One region of the Bacillus sp. z33 genome, then DNA from elsewhere that is predicted to be linked to it. Evidence: a T-box and tRNA genes for the amino acid it is inferred to sense, from the RefSeq annotation. Region 1 holds a T-box; the other holds one or more tRNA genes.

The links. The T-box of region 1 lies ahead of AC4G3L_RS05765 (valine--tRNA ligase). A T-box ahead of a tRNA ligase gene usually reads a tRNA of that ligase, here a tRNA-Val.
Region 2: it has a tRNA-Val gene. The T-box ahead of AC4G3L_RS05765 (valine--tRNA ligase) is inferred to sense a tRNA for this amino acid. The anticodon was not compared.

Annotation. Positions count from the first base shown of each region.
Region 1 is NZ_JBZFQN010000001.1:1,213,859-1,221,935, reverse strand. It holds gene hemB (porphobilinogen synthase) at 1-517, shown strand, start outside; gene hemL (glutamate-1-semialdehyde 2,1-aminomutase) at 545-1,834, shown strand; gene AC4G3L_RS05780 (LysM peptidoglycan-binding domain-containing protein) at 2,078-3,550, shown strand; gene ysxE (spore coat protein YsxE) at 3,745-4,767, shown strand; gene AC4G3L_RS05770 (YszA family small membrane protein) at 4,889-5,077, opposite strand; T-box leader at 5,301-5,538, shown strand; gene AC4G3L_RS05765 (valine--tRNA ligase) at 5,607-8,077, shown strand, end outside.
Region 2 is NZ_JBZFQN010000002.1:388,617-396,693, reverse strand. It holds gene AC4G3L_RS09050 (nucleotidyltransferase domain-containing protein) at 1-942, opposite strand, end outside; gene AC4G3L_RS09045 (lasso peptide biosynthesis B2 protein) at 942-1,412, opposite strand; gene AC4G3L_RS09040 (lasso peptide biosynthesis PqqD family chaperone) at 1,425-1,724, opposite strand; gene AC4G3L_RS09035 (P-loop NTPase family protein) at 1,721-2,656, opposite strand; gene AC4G3L_RS09030 (paeninodin family lasso peptide) at 2,726-2,821, opposite strand; tRNA gene AC4G3L_RS09025 (tRNA-Val) at 3,357-3,429, shown strand; gene AC4G3L_RS09020 (DUF7010 family protein) at 3,716-4,333, opposite strand; gene AC4G3L_RS09015 (WapI family immunity protein) at 4,560-5,003, opposite strand; gene AC4G3L_RS09010 (hypothetical protein) at 5,502-5,636, opposite strand; gene AC4G3L_RS09005 (Ltp family lipoprotein) at 6,361-7,128, opposite strand; gene AC4G3L_RS09000 (hypothetical protein) at 7,978-8,077, shown strand, end outside.

The sequences.
Region 1 (8,077 bases):
GGCTGAAGCAGGAGCAGATATTATTGCCCCTTCCAATATGATGGATGGATTCGTAGCGGCCATTCGCCAGGGGCTTGATGAATCAGGTTATCCGCATATTCCGATCATGTCCTATGCTGTTAAATATTCATCCGCTTTTTATGGTCCTTTCCGTGATGCTGCCAATAGTGCACCGCAATTTGGGGACAGAAAATCCTATCAAATGGATTATGCCAATCGCCTTGAAGCGTTGCGCGAAGCTGAATCTGATGCAATGGAAGGAGCAGATTTCCTAATTGTGAAACCGGCTCTGGCATTCCTTGATATCATTCGTGATGTGAAGAATACAGTTAACCTACCTCTTGTAGCTTATAATGTAAGTGGTGAATATTCCATGGTTAAGGCCGCAGGTGCAAATGGCTGGATCGATGAAAAAGCGATCGTGATGGAAATGCTGGTAGGCATGAAGCGTGCCGGTGTAGATTTAATTATTACCTACTTTGCAAAAGATGCAGCTAAATGGTTGAAAGAAAATTAATTCCATCTATAAAGGAGATTGCAATATATGCGTTCATATGAAAATTCTAAGAAAGCATTCCAAGAATCTTTAAATTTATTACCAGGCGGTGTAAACAGTCCGGTTCGTGCATTTAAATCAGTGAATATGGATCCGATTTTTATGGAAAAGGGGAAAGGGTCTAAAATCTATGATATCGATGGCAATGAATATATAGACTATGTTCTTTCTTGGGGACCGTTAATTCTTGGCCATGCAAACGATCGGGTTGTGGAGGCGATAAAAAAGGTTGCTGAAACTGGAACAAGCTTTGGTGCTCCAACCCTTATGGAGAATAAATTAGCACAACTTGTTATTGATCGTGTGCCTTCCATTGAAATGATACGAATGGTATCATCCGGAACAGAAGCAACTATGAGTGCACTTCGGTTGGCAAGAGGGTATACAGGGCGCGATAAAATCCTTAAGTTTGAAGGGTGTTATCATGGGCATGGAGATTCATTGCTTATCAAAGCAGGTTCTGGTGTTGCTACATTAGGTTTGCCGGACAGCCCGGGAGTCCCGGAAGGCATTGCTCGGAATACGATTACGGTTCCTTACAATGATCTTAAGAGTGTAGAACTTGCTTTTGAACAATTTGGTGAAGATATCGCAGCCGTTATTGTTGAGCCAGTTGCAGGCAATATGGGAGTGGTACCTCCACTGCCAGGTTTCTTGCAGGGATTAAGGGATATTACGGAGGCTCATGGTTCTTTATTAGTTTTTGATGAAGTTATGACTGGTTTCCGTGTTGATTATCAGTGTGCGCAAGGTCATTTTGATATAACTCCAGATTTAACTTGTCTTGGAAAGGTAATTGGTGGTGGACTTCCGGTAGGGGCATTTGGCGGTAAAAAAGAAATTATGAGTCAAATTGCACCAAGTGGGTCTATCTACCAAGCTGGAACATTATCAGGTAACCCAATTGCGATGACAGCAGGCTATGAAACATTAATACAGCTAACTGAGGATACGTATAAAGAGTTTATTAAAAAAGCAGACATCTTAGAGGCAGGTTTTAAAGAAGCAGCTGAAACGTATCATGTACCATTGACCTGTAACCGTGCAGGCTCCATGATTGGCTTCTTTTTCACGGATGGGCAGGTCACAGATTATGAGTCTGCGAAACAATCTGATCTACAATTTTTTGCGGATTATTATAAAGAAATGGCGGAAAATGGCGTCTTCTTGCCGCCTTCTCAATTTGAAGGAATCTTTCTCTCAGTTGAACACAGCGATGAAGACATTCAGAAAACCATACAGGCTGCTCAAAAAGCCTTTAAAGCCATTAAACGATAAAGTGATACTTTGCTCGATGGGATTTTTTTATAGCTGCCAGGCATTAGTTGAACCAACCCGAGTACTTACTGGCGCTAATCTCTAATAAGCGTTACAAATAATATGGTTAGTGAAATCCCTCAGAGTGAAAACTCTGGGGGTTTATTTTTACAGTCATATGCTAAGGATGGAACATATTTTCAGGAACTTTAGCATAGGTTGATAATGGCATTTAGATGAAAAGGGCTGGAAGGAGGAAAACGTGTGTCTGAGGAAAATGCATCGTTATTGCGGCTTTCATTAGAAGAGAATGTGTGGTTTCAAAGAGGACAGGAAGTTGAAGAACTCTATTCCATATCACTTGAACCAAATGTTTCAGCTCATCAGGCAGAACAGTATATCATTCTTAAGGGTACTCTGGATTTAATGGGAGAGTATAAACCGGTTGGAACAAAAGAACAAAAAGATGGAGCGGATGATCCGTTTCGGCGTTATGTTTCTGTTATTGAACAAGGGGAGCACGAATTATTTGAATTCCATCAGCAATTTCCAGTAGATATTACGATTCCTGCAGAAAGAGTCCGGGATATGGATGATCTTAATGTGGGTGTTCATACATTTGATTATAGGTTGCCGGAAAAGGGATATCTGCAGATTGCAGCAGATTTGTGGATTGGTGGTGTTTATGAGGATCTTCCTGATGATCAGCAGCGAGCGGCAGAGGTAGAGGGACGAGTGGAAACATCTCATTATCCAAAAGAAATTCCACAGCAATACGAGGAAGATCATCATCCTCATTTATGGAATAAAGCGGCTGATGAGGTGGAAGAGTCTGCAGAGGAGATTACGATTCAATCAGATGTTCATTATGAGCAAGAGGACGAACAGGAGGAAGTGCCTTTATACCGTTTAAACCAAGCCGAAGATGGAGCAGAAGATAATCAGGAGTCGAATAATCAGGTTGATCCGCCTGTTGATTTTTTTGAAGCTTATACTCCTTTTACACCGCCTTCCGATATTTATGTTGAACAAGACAACCTTTTCTATGTTGAATCGAAGCTAACGCCTCAAGTTAATCAACAACAAGCAGATCACGAGGTTCTGTCAGAAGATGAATCAGAGGAAAAGGAATATACTCCTTTTGCGTATGAACCGGAACAATCAGATAACCAAACGGAACATGAAAATTCCAAGCAATCATTTTCAATTCCAAGTGATCGTACATTTGATGAAGGACCTCCAAAATTAGACGAAGTATCATCATCTAATATTCAATTCGATAATGAGGAAAGTCCTGTAAAAAACAAAGTGCAACATCTGCACTCCCAAGTAGATGAACTGCCGGATCAAACGGAATCATCTATAGAAGAAGATACAGATGAATCCCAGGTACATGAAAAGAAAGAAAAGCAGGCATTCCATAAGTATGCAGAGAAACAGTATCGCTCAAACGAATACTCTACAGAAAAGAAAAAAAGAGAAAATGAAAATGGGAACGCAGAGCAAACTGAAAGTGAATCCAAATCACTCCTATATGATTTGTTTACACAGCAGGAAGAGACCCAGCGAACAAAAGTAAGAGTATGCATTGTTCAGAGCGGAGACAGTATCGAAGTTCTTGCAAACCGATATAAAACGAGCGTTCAGCATATCGCGAGAGTAAATGGTATAGAATTAACCGATCTTAGAGCTGGTCAGGTAATTTATATCCCTGAAGCTGCTGCTTCTTATAAATAATAGGTTCAGTTAACAGCAGAGCGCAGCATTCATGGCTCTGCTTTTTTATTAGAAATTTATAATATAGGACTGATGTGCAGTTCCCATTTTATAAAGAGGGGAAATATATGACGCGGGTTTTTTAGACAATCAGTATAGTCGTGTTGGAGTAGATGGATATCCAAAAAGGCACAAGCAGAAAGGGTGCCACAGGAATGTTAAGAAAAGAGCAGGAATGGATAGCTGAATTTCTAAAAAATTATCAATTGGAACTTGAATTTTACGAGGATTTTGGAAAAGTGAAGAAAGTATATACGAATAATGGCATATTTGCGATTAAAACCATCCCGGCAACCAGAGGATTAGATTTTATCAAAAATGTGCAGACCCTTTATCAAAACGGTTATAACCGAATTGTTCCGATCTTTCCTGCAATAGATGGCAGATATGCTGTGTTAACCCGAGATAAAATCAGTTATCTTATGCCTTGGCTGCCGGATGAACTTATAGAGGAACGGACAGAACGTCATCAGCAAATGTTCAGGGAACTGGCAAGAATGCATACGATATCTGTCAAGGATATCAATACAACTATAGAGGAAAGGGAAGAACATTTTGAAAAAACAGTTAAAAAGTGGGAGGAACAAAAGGAATTCATCCGTGAGATGGTAGTATCCATTGAAAAGAAATGGTATATGTCTCCTTTTGAGCAATTGTTTTGTCTGTGCTTTTATGACTTATCTCAGGCCCTGACGTATTCCTTAAATAAACTTAAGGAGTGGTTTGAAGTCACAAAGGAAGAAGAAAAAGTCCGCAGTGTTGTAACGCATGGAAACATCTCGATTCACCACTTCTTATATAGCGAAAATGGATATGGACATTTTATCAATTTTGAACAGACTAAAACAGCTCCTCCTTATTTTGACTTATTGCCTTTCGTCGTCAAACAGTTAAAAACTTACCCGATCCAGGGAGAAGAAATTGTGGAGTGGATTTATCTCTATCTGAAGTATTTCCCTTTCAAGGAAGGAGAAATGCGATTATTTTTATCCTACTTGGCTTATCCGGCCAATTGTATCAAGATGGCTGAACAATATTTGAGAAAAAAAGATAAACAGGATGAGTTACAATTTTGCCGAAAATTCCAAAGGCAGTACTGGTTATTGAAAAATATTGAATATATTATCATGAGGATGGAGCAAATAGAAGAAAGCAAAAAGGCGAAGGATGAAACTTAATTAATATGAGGAAGTTGGAGAAAAAATTTCAGACTATCAATTAACTAAAGCAATAGATAGGACTGTATCAAATAAAACCAGGTAGAACTCACCTGGTCAAAAGTCAACAGATTTAAATAAATTACAAAATATCAAAATGGAAAGCTAAGGCAAGACCAATCAGTAAAAACAACAGGAGTAAATCGAAAGTAGTTGGAAAAAAGAATGTCCGGATACCTTGAAAGACAGCAAATGGTATAGAGAATTGCTGTATCGTATTTCTTGTATTACGAATCCACGGAGGCATATTATATTGTACCTTTTTCCGCATGCGTATTCCCCCTTTATGATAGGGTATAAAATATTGCCCAGACGGGTGACTGTCCATTGGGAATAAATTCAATTGATTCAAAGATTTAATGAAATTCAGCCTGATTAAATGGATTGAATAAAAAATAAAAAAATCGTCAACAATGATTGACGAGTAGATGCATACTTATGTATGATAACAGTATTAAAAAATGATTTCCGCTTAAGTGAAATGAGAATATCTTCTAAAAGCTTTGAATGGGAAGAGTATGTGATGAAGACTGTAAGAGAGAGGAATCCACCGGCTGTAAGATTCCTTCAGTATCTGTCATCGCAGAAGGTCGCCCAGGAGCTGTTTCCGTGAACATGTCAACCAGTAGCGGATAACCGGTGAAGAGCCGTTAAAGAAATGAAGTGCCGACGCATTATTTATTTGTGTTGGAACAAAGGTGGTACCGCGAGACATACCGTTTCGTCCTTTTTTATAGAGGATGAAACGGTTTTTTTTATTGGGATTTTCACCAAAGTATGAATAAAAAGGAGAATGAAATATGGAGCAACAAACGGATATTGGAATGCCGACCAAATACGATCCGCAGTCAATCGAAAAAGGAAGATACGATTGGTGGTTACAGGGAAAATTCTTTGAAGCGGGACAAGATAAACAAAAAGAACCGTATACGATTGTAATTCCTCCTCCAAATGTAACGGGTAAACTTCATTTGGGCCATGCGTGGGATACAGCGCTTCAGGATATTTTGACAAGAATGAAAAGAATGCAGGGGTATGACGTTTTATGGCTGCCAGGCATGGATCATGCAGGAATTGCAACCCAGGCAAAAGTAGAAGAGAAACTGCGCAATCAAGGAATTTCTCGTTATGATTTAGGACGTGAAAAATTCGTTGACGAAACATGGAAATGGAAAGAAGAATATGCTTCTCATATCCGTGAACAATGGGCAAAAATTGGTTTGGGTCTGGATTATTCACGTGAACGTTTTACTCTTGATGAAGGTCTATCAAAGGCTGTACGTGAAGTTTTCGTTAAACTTTATGAAAAAGGCCTTATTTACCGCGGTGAATATATTATTAACTGGGATCCAAGCACAAAAACTGCAATATCTGATATTGAAGTGATTCATAAAGAAGTTAAAGGTGCTTTTTATCATATGCGCTATCCTCTTGCTGATGGCAGTGGACATATTGAAGTGGCAACGACTCGTCCGGAAACGATGCTTGGCGATACAGCTGTTGCCGTTCATCCAGAAGATGACCGTTATAAACACCTAATCGGAAAAACAGTTATTCTGCCAATCGTAGGCAGAGAAATTCCAATCGTTGGCGATGATTATGTAGAGATGGATTTTGGTTCGGGCGTTGTTAAAATTACACCGGCACATGATCCTAATGACTTCGAGGTTGGTAATCGTCACAATCTTGAACGAATTCTAGTTATGAATGAAGACGGAACGATGAACGCGAAGGCTGGTAAATATAAAGGTATGGACCGTTTCAATTGCCGTAAGCAAATAGTAAAAGATCTTCAGGATCAGGGAGTATTGTTCAAAATTGAAGAGCATATCCATCAGGTTGGACACTCTGAAAGAAGCGGTGCCGTTGTCGAACCTTACCTATCCACACAATGGTTTGTAAAAATGGGGCCTTTGGCAGAGCGAGCAATTGAATTACAAAATACGGAAGGTAAAGTAGAATTCGTACCGGAACGTTTTGAAAAAACATATCTGAACTGGATGGATAATATCCATGACTGGTGTATTTCCAGACAGCTTTGGTGGGGCCACCGTATTCCGGCATGGTACCATAAAGAAACTGGTGAAGTATACGTAGGCATGGAAGATCCAGCAGATATTGAAAACTGGACGCAGGATACAGATGTATTGGATACATGGTTCAGTTCTGCATTATGGCCGTTTTCGACAATGGGATGGCCTGATACAGATTCAGAGGACTTTAAACGTTATTATCCAACAGCAGCTCTTGTGACTGGATACGATATTATTTTCTTCTGGGTATCAAGAATGATCTTCCAGGGAATTGAATTCACTGGAGAGCGTCCATTTAAAGATGTATTGATACATGGCCTTGTTCGCGATGAGCATGGCAAGAAAATGAGTAAATCACTTGGCAATGGTGTAGATCCAATGGAGGTTATTGAGAAATATGGTGCAGACTCTCTAAGATATTTCTTAACAACTGGAAGCTCACCTGGACAGGACTTGCGTTTTAGCTATGAAAAAGTAGAATCCGTTTGGAATTTTGCCAATAAGATATGGAATGCTTCACGTTTCTGTCTAATGAATATGAATGGCCTTAAATATGAAGAGATTGATTTAACGGGCGAAAAATCTGTCGCTGATAAATGGATTTTAACACGATTAAACGAAACGATTGAAACCGTAACAAGATTGGCTGATAAATACGAATTCGGTGAAGTTGGCCGTGCATTATACAACTTCATTTGGGATGATTTCTGTGATTGGTATATTGAAATGGCGAAGCTCCCTCTTTATGGAGAAGACGAAGCTGCTAAGCTTACAACACGTTCTATTCTTGCATACGTATTGGATCAAACCATGAGATTATTGCATCCGTTTATGCCATTCATTACAGAAGAAATTTGGCAGAACCTTCCTCATGAGGGCGAGTCAATTACAACAGCATCATGGCCTGTAGTAAATCCGGACTTAACGGATGAAAAAGCTTCTGATGAAATGAAATTGCTTGTAGAAATCATTCGCACGGTTCGTAACATCCGTGCTGAAGTAAATACTCCGCTGAGCAAAAAAATCAAGCTTTCTTTGAAAGCTAAAGATGCAGAAACACAGGCTGTTTTAGAAAAGAACAGCAGCTATATTGAACGCTTCTGTAACCCTGAAGAATTAACAATTGGTACAGATATTCCAGTCGATGATAAAGCAATGACAGCTATCGTTACCGGTGTTGAATTAATTCTTCCGTTGCAAGGTCTATTAAATATTGAAGAAGAACAAAAACGTCTTCA
Region 2 (8,077 bases), on a different contig from region 1:
GATATCAATCTCATTCATAATTAAAAAGAGGGCATCTTCAGCTAATTGATACGATCCTACCGTCACATGACTGACGAGAGGAAGCTTCTGATCTATTAATTTTTCTGCCAATAATTGCACCTGGGCAGCGATATGGGTTACCTCATATCTCCGCTGCATCTTTTTTATCACTTGCCAATCTTGAATTTGCTTGGACAAATCTGCAACATCAAGCAACCAACGTATGCGGAACCATCCATGACGTGCACCATGAATCATCAAAAATAAATAAAGATCTTCTGTACCGAGTAAATAAATTGGTTTTTTGGTCAAAGAACTGATATTCCTCCGGTTCCAAAGTTGGTCAAAACTCGGTTCTTTCGCTCCACCTGGATGCAGCTTCCAATGAAGCTCTATTTTTTGAAAGGTTGTGGGATGTTTGTATTCCACATGATGGTTTTTCCATTTCCAATCTCCTAAAACCGATCGTTTATACCCATCCCTTTCATAGCCTCTTTTAAGGAGGATGGCATCTGCCTTTTCAAAGTCCTTTAAAGGAATTAATAAATCTAGATCATTGGAGGTGCGCATCGATAAGTTTCCATATAGTTGAAAAGCAAGTGCAGGACCCTTCAGAAATAAACAACGAATCTCACTCTCTTGAAAAATACTTGATATATGTTCCATTTCAGCACTCAATTTCATCATTTGAAAGGTATTTTGCTGATAAAGATTCCGGAGCAGAGCCATCGTTTCCTGAGGAATTTCTTCACCCAAATCACCATTTAGTTTTTTATAGATAATCGGATACAGTCTGTGGTGCTTCACAACCTCCAGAAATACATGCCAATTAATCGAACTCTTCATTAACTGTTGAATGGAAGTCCCGTCATTTTTGATCAAGGCGAGCATCAGATTCAGCTCTTTGGAAAAACCAGTTGTTTGCAAAGTCTGTTTATCCATTATTTCTCCTCCTTTTGATCGCCCATTCTCTTAGCAAAAGTCCCCACCACCGTATATCTTTCCTTCCCATTTGCCCCAGTCACAAAGTATAATCCACTCCGCAGCCAGGCATGGGCTTTCATCTTACCTTCCTCATCTCTTGCTGTTGCCATATAGAGAGTACTGTCAATGCCACGACGCTCAAGCATTCTCATTCCTGCAATCGCCATCACAAGACATTTACTTTCCCAAAATGTATATCTGCTCATTGTTTCCAGACTTTTAGATACGGACTGCAGGATTTCAGTATGGGCTGGCACATAAGATAGAGGTGTCTCCTCCATTTTACTGCCGAGGGTTGGGGCAACCTTGGAGAAGGGCAAGCTCTTTTGGATCCGGGCCACTCCTAAAAAATAATATGCTTCCAAATACATCGAGAAAGTTTTACCATCTAAAGAGAGCAAGGTCCGTGCTTTCTGAATGAAATTCATGAACAAAACTCCTTAGGATGTAATGGTTTGATTGATTAACTCTTCTTTTATTAACAGTTCCAGGAATGTATGAACCTGACTTTCACATTCTTCACGGCTCACGTCATATTCTTCTCTCAATCGATCCACAAGCTCCTTGATAGATTTAGGTTCCTCCAACAACTCCCAAATCAGTCCGCCGACTTCACCCAAATTATAATATTTACCATTATGGACACTTAGCATTACTTTTTCTCCATCCATATCACTGACCATATTACCTTCCTTTTGAATAAACTTTTCGGCTGTCACAGCTTTTACTTGACTACTCATTCTTTCCTCCCCTTCCCTGTTATATATGTAATTTTTTCAACTAGTTCATACACGGAAAATGTTGAAATCGGCCGTTTTAACTGATAAATAGTCAGTTGATTACTTAATTCGATCGAACGAGCGAAATGCCAATCCATTAATCCAAGCGGTTTTAAAAAAAGATTACGATATGTGTGCCTATACAAGGTATGCAGCCGTTCTAACCCTTTCACCGGAGTGATGGAAACATCACTCTCATCGACAGGCAATAGCTCGATAACACCGGCAAGCGATACAGATTTTTGCAGATAACCCTCACGTACCGGTACGGAAAATTTCGTTTCCCTTCCATATAAAGGTTGATAATCTGAGGATTTCATTCCAAAATGATCCAATGATTCCTGCCAAAGCTTTTGGGATGGATAAGATGGAATGACCATTGGGCGATCCCCGGTAAAACAAATTGGAATAACATCATCGCTTAACAATTTAAACCCCTGACCCATAAAGGCCGAAGCCAACGTGGATTTTCCGGCACCCGACTCACCGACTATGGCATATGCTTCACCATCAAGCACGATGGCGCTTCCGTGAAATGGAAATAGATGGTGCTGCATTAGAATAATTCCCATACAGGTTCCCAACACATAGAGCCTGATTTCATCTTCATCTGACCCCAGTAGCGGAGAGATACTGATAGTTTTACCAGCTTCAACAGCAAAGACGGCTACCTCTTCAATTTCAAATAAAACACGATTGCCTCTAACCGAATATCCTTTTTCTTTATCTAAGGTCTGGTTCCATTCATCTAGTAAATGTTCATACTGTATGACGATATCTAATGGAGAGCTTGATTGTTCAATCTGAATTAACTCTGGCAGCTTCATCGCACTCGAGATTGTAAAACCAAACGCTTGATACATCATTTGTTTCAATACCTGAACCAACATCATCACTCCATTTTTTTAAAAAAAGCCCTTATACGCTAAATTTGTATAAGGGCACTTTTCTTTTCAGTACAATCAGCTTCCTCTATGTCCGCCGTTAAGCTCTCCACCACTAAAAGTCATTTTTACATCAAGAACCTGTAGATTCGGTTTTTGCCATTCCTTTTTCATTCCTTCACCCCCTTATATGTATATATGTTCTTTATTTAGAACAACACAGGCATAATTAGCCTATATGATTCTAATATTGCACTGGATTATGCGATATTTTCATAAGGATAATCCAAATTACAACCAGTCTTTCAAACTTCTTAAACTATTTTATAGATAAATAGTCACTAGTTCTTTATAGAGAACTAATATAACCTAAAAATATCATCTCTAGTATATTCTGTCAAACAAATTTTTCAAAAAATTTAAAAAATGTTTTAAAAAACAAAAAAGACCTTTTAACTGACAAAATTCGCATTCAAAATGATTGTGATTTGGATATTTACAGTATGATCCTTCAGCTTAGGTGCGGTATCTTTTTATTGGGAGTAAAAGGAATGGAAAGGATTTAAAAATTTGTTTCTATGTGAGGATGATAGATTTATATTTCTTCAGCAGTGAAATCACCTTAAATACCTACCCAACAACCAAAATTCATCTTGACTTTATTTGTCTAACCCTTTATATTAAATATTGTTCCATTACATATTAATCTGATTCCGTAGCTCAGCTGGGAGAGCACCACCTTGACAGGGTGGGGGTCGCTGGTTCGAACCCAGTCGGGATCATACCAAAACCCCTTGATATATCAAGGGGTTTTTCTTTTTACTCATATATAAAAGCCTTTCATAATAGTCATAAAAGTGGCGGATTGGTGGCGGATTTTAAATAACGCAAAAGTATTAAAGGTAAATAAAACAAACACCATAAAAAATAAAGGCTGTTTTCGCAAAGATTGTTGCTAAGGACATAAAAAAGAGACAGCTTTTTTTACTTCTCAGTTGTTCAACTAAAGCCCCTTTTAGTTGAATAAGGAAGTTACTCTATTTTTATTTTATTGTATAATTGTGTTATTTATTTTGGGACGATACCTAGCAATCTTCTACCCATTAGCCATATTGCAACACCAGTTCCCCATAAGATTAAGGCAGAGCCAAATCCCACTACAGACATAAACGCATTGATCTGATGTTCCCCCAGTGTGACTTTCTCAGGTACAAACAGCAATGTAATAATAGCAAGTAAACAAAGGAGTGTACCTGTAAAATAATAGAGTCTGACTTGGAAAAGAGGGGCCAATGGGAGAAAATGAACACCGACAATAATAGCGATAACGACAGGTATAAGTTCAGAGTGACTAGTAGCGTTACTGACAGCAATCGTAATTGCTATAGCCAAACCCTCTGCCGCAAAAATAATGTTGAACCAAAACCTTGTACGCTTCCCACGCCTTAAGTCTGCTTTTGAAACCTGATTTGTCAATTCTCGCGATGCGCGCATTAATGAAACACCGCCGATAAACAGCACTATCCCTACGGTAACAGCAACAACTAACAATAATCGAACTCCCCAGCCGTGTAATCCCATAATTCCTGTGTATGCCCAAAGAGTACCAAAGAAAGCCATAAAAAATACACCAGATGCCGTTCCCCGTACTGCAGCACCAGGAGCAGCTCTTGGTGTTTGTGTCACAAATATGAACCTCCTTTCAGTCTAAATATGTGTTCATTACAATCGCATATCATCCTACATTAGTATTTGGTTTAGTTCATTCGGAAAAATCCTATATACCTTATTATAGTTATATTCATTTAGGCGATTTACAGAACTATTCTGCCCCGTTTCTACAACAAGGAGTACAACAGAAAAGGGCATCAATCCTTCTTAGGAACAACGCAGCCATTAGTAGGAAAAAACCTTATATTTTTACTCCTTTTGAATCACCATAATGGTCTACAAATTTTCTTAATTCCTCTAATGTTGAGGTTAAAAAACTTTGGTCATTTTCTATTTCAAATTGTAGTTCATTTTCCACATATGCTTTTTCTTTAAAGGAACCCTGTATAACAACTTGGCCTAAGCGGTTAAATACGACCTCTAATTCCAAAGAATTTTCGTAGTTTGAAAAAACAGCGATCCCGTTAAGTTCACGATAGCACTTATCTAATTGCTTATAAAAATCATATACATCACCAGTTGTAAACCACAGTTCACCTAAAATATAATAATTTCCACTCTTAATTTCAATGATACCCTCAGCTTCATAGCCACCAAAATGGCTTGTGTCTTTAGGAAAACCACTTGCATTTTGGAGTTCAATCCGGATTATTCCTCGCTTGCCTGTAATAGTAAACCCATTCATAATTCCAACTCATTTCCTAAAAAGCTAATGGTTAATAATACACTTAACAATTTAAAAATTCAATTTTCTTCTTCCGCTAACCTGCCCCGTTTCTACAATAAGGGATTCAACATAAAAAAGCATTAATCCCTCTTGGAACAACGCCTTAATTATTTTGTATCAAAGCATTGATAATAAGTTTTTGAAATAAAAGACCAGGTTAGAAAATATAATCGCTGATATCACAGCTATAAATGTGAACTTAAATGATGGTTCTATTAGCTTTTCTAATTCATAAATTTTATCGCCTATAATAATTATGAATGAAATCATTATTATGAACCAAGCAAAAATATGTTGATTGTTATAATGAATTAGTCCGCTCGTTTTTAAGAGTAATAATAATAAAAAGTAGTAAAAAAACAACTTAGCTTTGATCATCTATCGATTCCCCTATGTCTGAGTTTCTGTTATTCATTCCTTAATAAGCTAACCTGCCCGTTTGTGACACAAGACATATTAATGTTTATCACGTATCTCCTTTAAAAGATCTATGACCATAGAATCTTGTTTTTGAATCGACTTTAAACTCTTTTCTATCGTACTTGTAGAGATAAATAGAACAATTAAAATGGCTATTCCAACAAAGAACAATCCACTCTCCTCCAAACTAACACTTTTGTAATAGTTTTACCATTTAAATCATTCTACAACTATCCTAATTGAGCTAACCTGCCCCTTTACTTCTATAAGAAATTCAACACAAAAAGACATTAATCCTTCTTGGACCAATGCCCTAATTAACCGTTTTTTAATACTTAAAGAATTAGAACGTAGGAATATCAGTTTACCTAACATATTCCCTATTCTCTTTACACATTTCTATTGATGATTTCTTTTCTCCATTTCTTCAATCTTTCCCTCTAACTTTTTCACTTTATCCATTTGTTGATAAGTAAGAGAAAGGGCTATAGCAGCTAGGGAAAGGGCAATCCACTCCATCGTATTCACTCCATTACTATTTATAATGTTTAACCTATTTTTCTATTCCCTATAAGTAATATCGGCCCAAATATTATTTTTAGAATACTATTCGTGAGAATCCGATGTTAATTCTTTGTAACCTTGACTAAAGTTATTGCAGAAAAATCATAAGCTGAAGAAGAACTATCTTATAGATTTTCTAACCTAATCAGCCACTCTAACGTATATCTAGGCTGATTCTTCTTCCGCTATCCTGCCCCGTTTGTTCCATAAGAAATTCAACACAAAAAGGCATTAATCCTTCTTCTTGGATCAACGCCCCCTTATGTTTAAGTATTATTTATCACAAACATAACCCTCCCATTGACTAGGAGGGTTTTTTTTAATAAATTTATTAAAGACCAACATTGTCAGCTGCATAAGTAGCTTGCTCAGTAGTAAAGCCATCAAATTTAAGCTGCTCAATTAAACCACTTCTTGAGAATGCCATAACGCTTAGATAGTTTTGAGCCGCTGCAACAGCCTGTGAATCCCAATCCACTTTATCTTCAATATTTTCTACTGCATATGTAGCATCAGCATTAGAAAAGCCATCAAATTCTAACTGTTCAACGAGTCCGCTCTTTGAAAAGGCCATAACATTTAGGTAGTTCTCAGCAGCTTTAATAGCTTGGCCTTGTGATGCTGTTTCGGCAGCTTTCTTAGCTTCTTCAGCTTCTTCGGCTTCTTGCTTAGCTTTTTCTTCGGCTTCTTTTTTAGCTTTCTCTTCTGCCTCTTTCTTAGCCTTTTCTTCTGCTTCCTTCTTAGCCTTCTCTTCAGCTTCTTTCTTGGCTTGTTCTTCCTCTAAGCGTTTTTCTTCCGCTTCTTTAGCTTCAGCTTCTACCTTTTTCTGTTCTTCTTCAGACATCTTGAACCAAGGGGCTGCTTCATCTACCTTAGCTTGAAGCTTTTTATTTTCATCACTTAATGAGGAATTCAAATCTTCAGCATCGCCCAAATCATTACTTGTCTGAACATAGAGATCTTCGAATTTACCGCACTCCGTAACAGCTTCTTCCAGTTCGCCAGTAGAGGGGCCAGCTGCTGTACCGATAGTAAATGCAATAAGTGCTGTTAAAATGTACTTCCATTTCGTTTTTACAAATACCTTAACTTTCTCCATTTCCTTCTACCTCCCGTAATGATTGTTTTTGACCTATCTCTTCAAGTGTGGGTAGGTCAACACTCATCTCATTCAAAAGCTTTTACTATAAATGCTCATTTTCTCATTTACCACTTTTCTACCTAACAACAACCTAGATATTATTTCCATATATTAATAAAGCTTAATGAAGGAACCTCCAGAATAAATCTTAAGGGTTTATTTTACAGGGATTTTATTAAAAAAGTTCTAAAATGATAACCATTATGGCATTATAAATGGTATACAAAAATAAAGAAACACGCTCCAAAACGGCGTGTTTTCTTTATTGTAAATACTACTTCTTCTTTAACTAACCTTCCCCTTTAGCTGCATAACAAAAAGAGTGGTTATGCTTGCTAAGAATTTGAGATAATCTATTTATTTAGCTACGAGGCATTGTTTTGTTGCACTTTATATGGAGTGGGAAAGAACTAAATAGATAATACCCAATACACTTATACCTACTTACCCTACTATTTATAGAACCTATATTTTCCATTCAAAATAGATTAAACTAGATAAAAAGAAGTGGACACCAGAAGAGCCCATGTTAAATTGCCGCCGATACCAGATTCTAACTCAACCATAAAACTGAGGAAAGAAAATGAGGAGTTGATTCGACGATTAGAATACTTAGATAGGAGAGAAGAGATTTGACTATTTGTTTTTAGAAGAATAATTGAATGTATTTGCAGACGGCATAAGTATTAAATTTTAGATAGTAGAAAGAGAGTTGATCTTAATATGAGAGAAATAAAGACCGAAGCATATCAGTGGGTAATCTCACTTTATAAAAAGTACTCTTTAGTAAAAGATAAAGAGAGTTTCATGGATATATTATTATATTTTAAAATCGTTGGATTTGCAGATGAACCAAAGGTTTATATAAAGCCCACCAAGGTTGGATTAGAATTTGGTTATGAAGCTA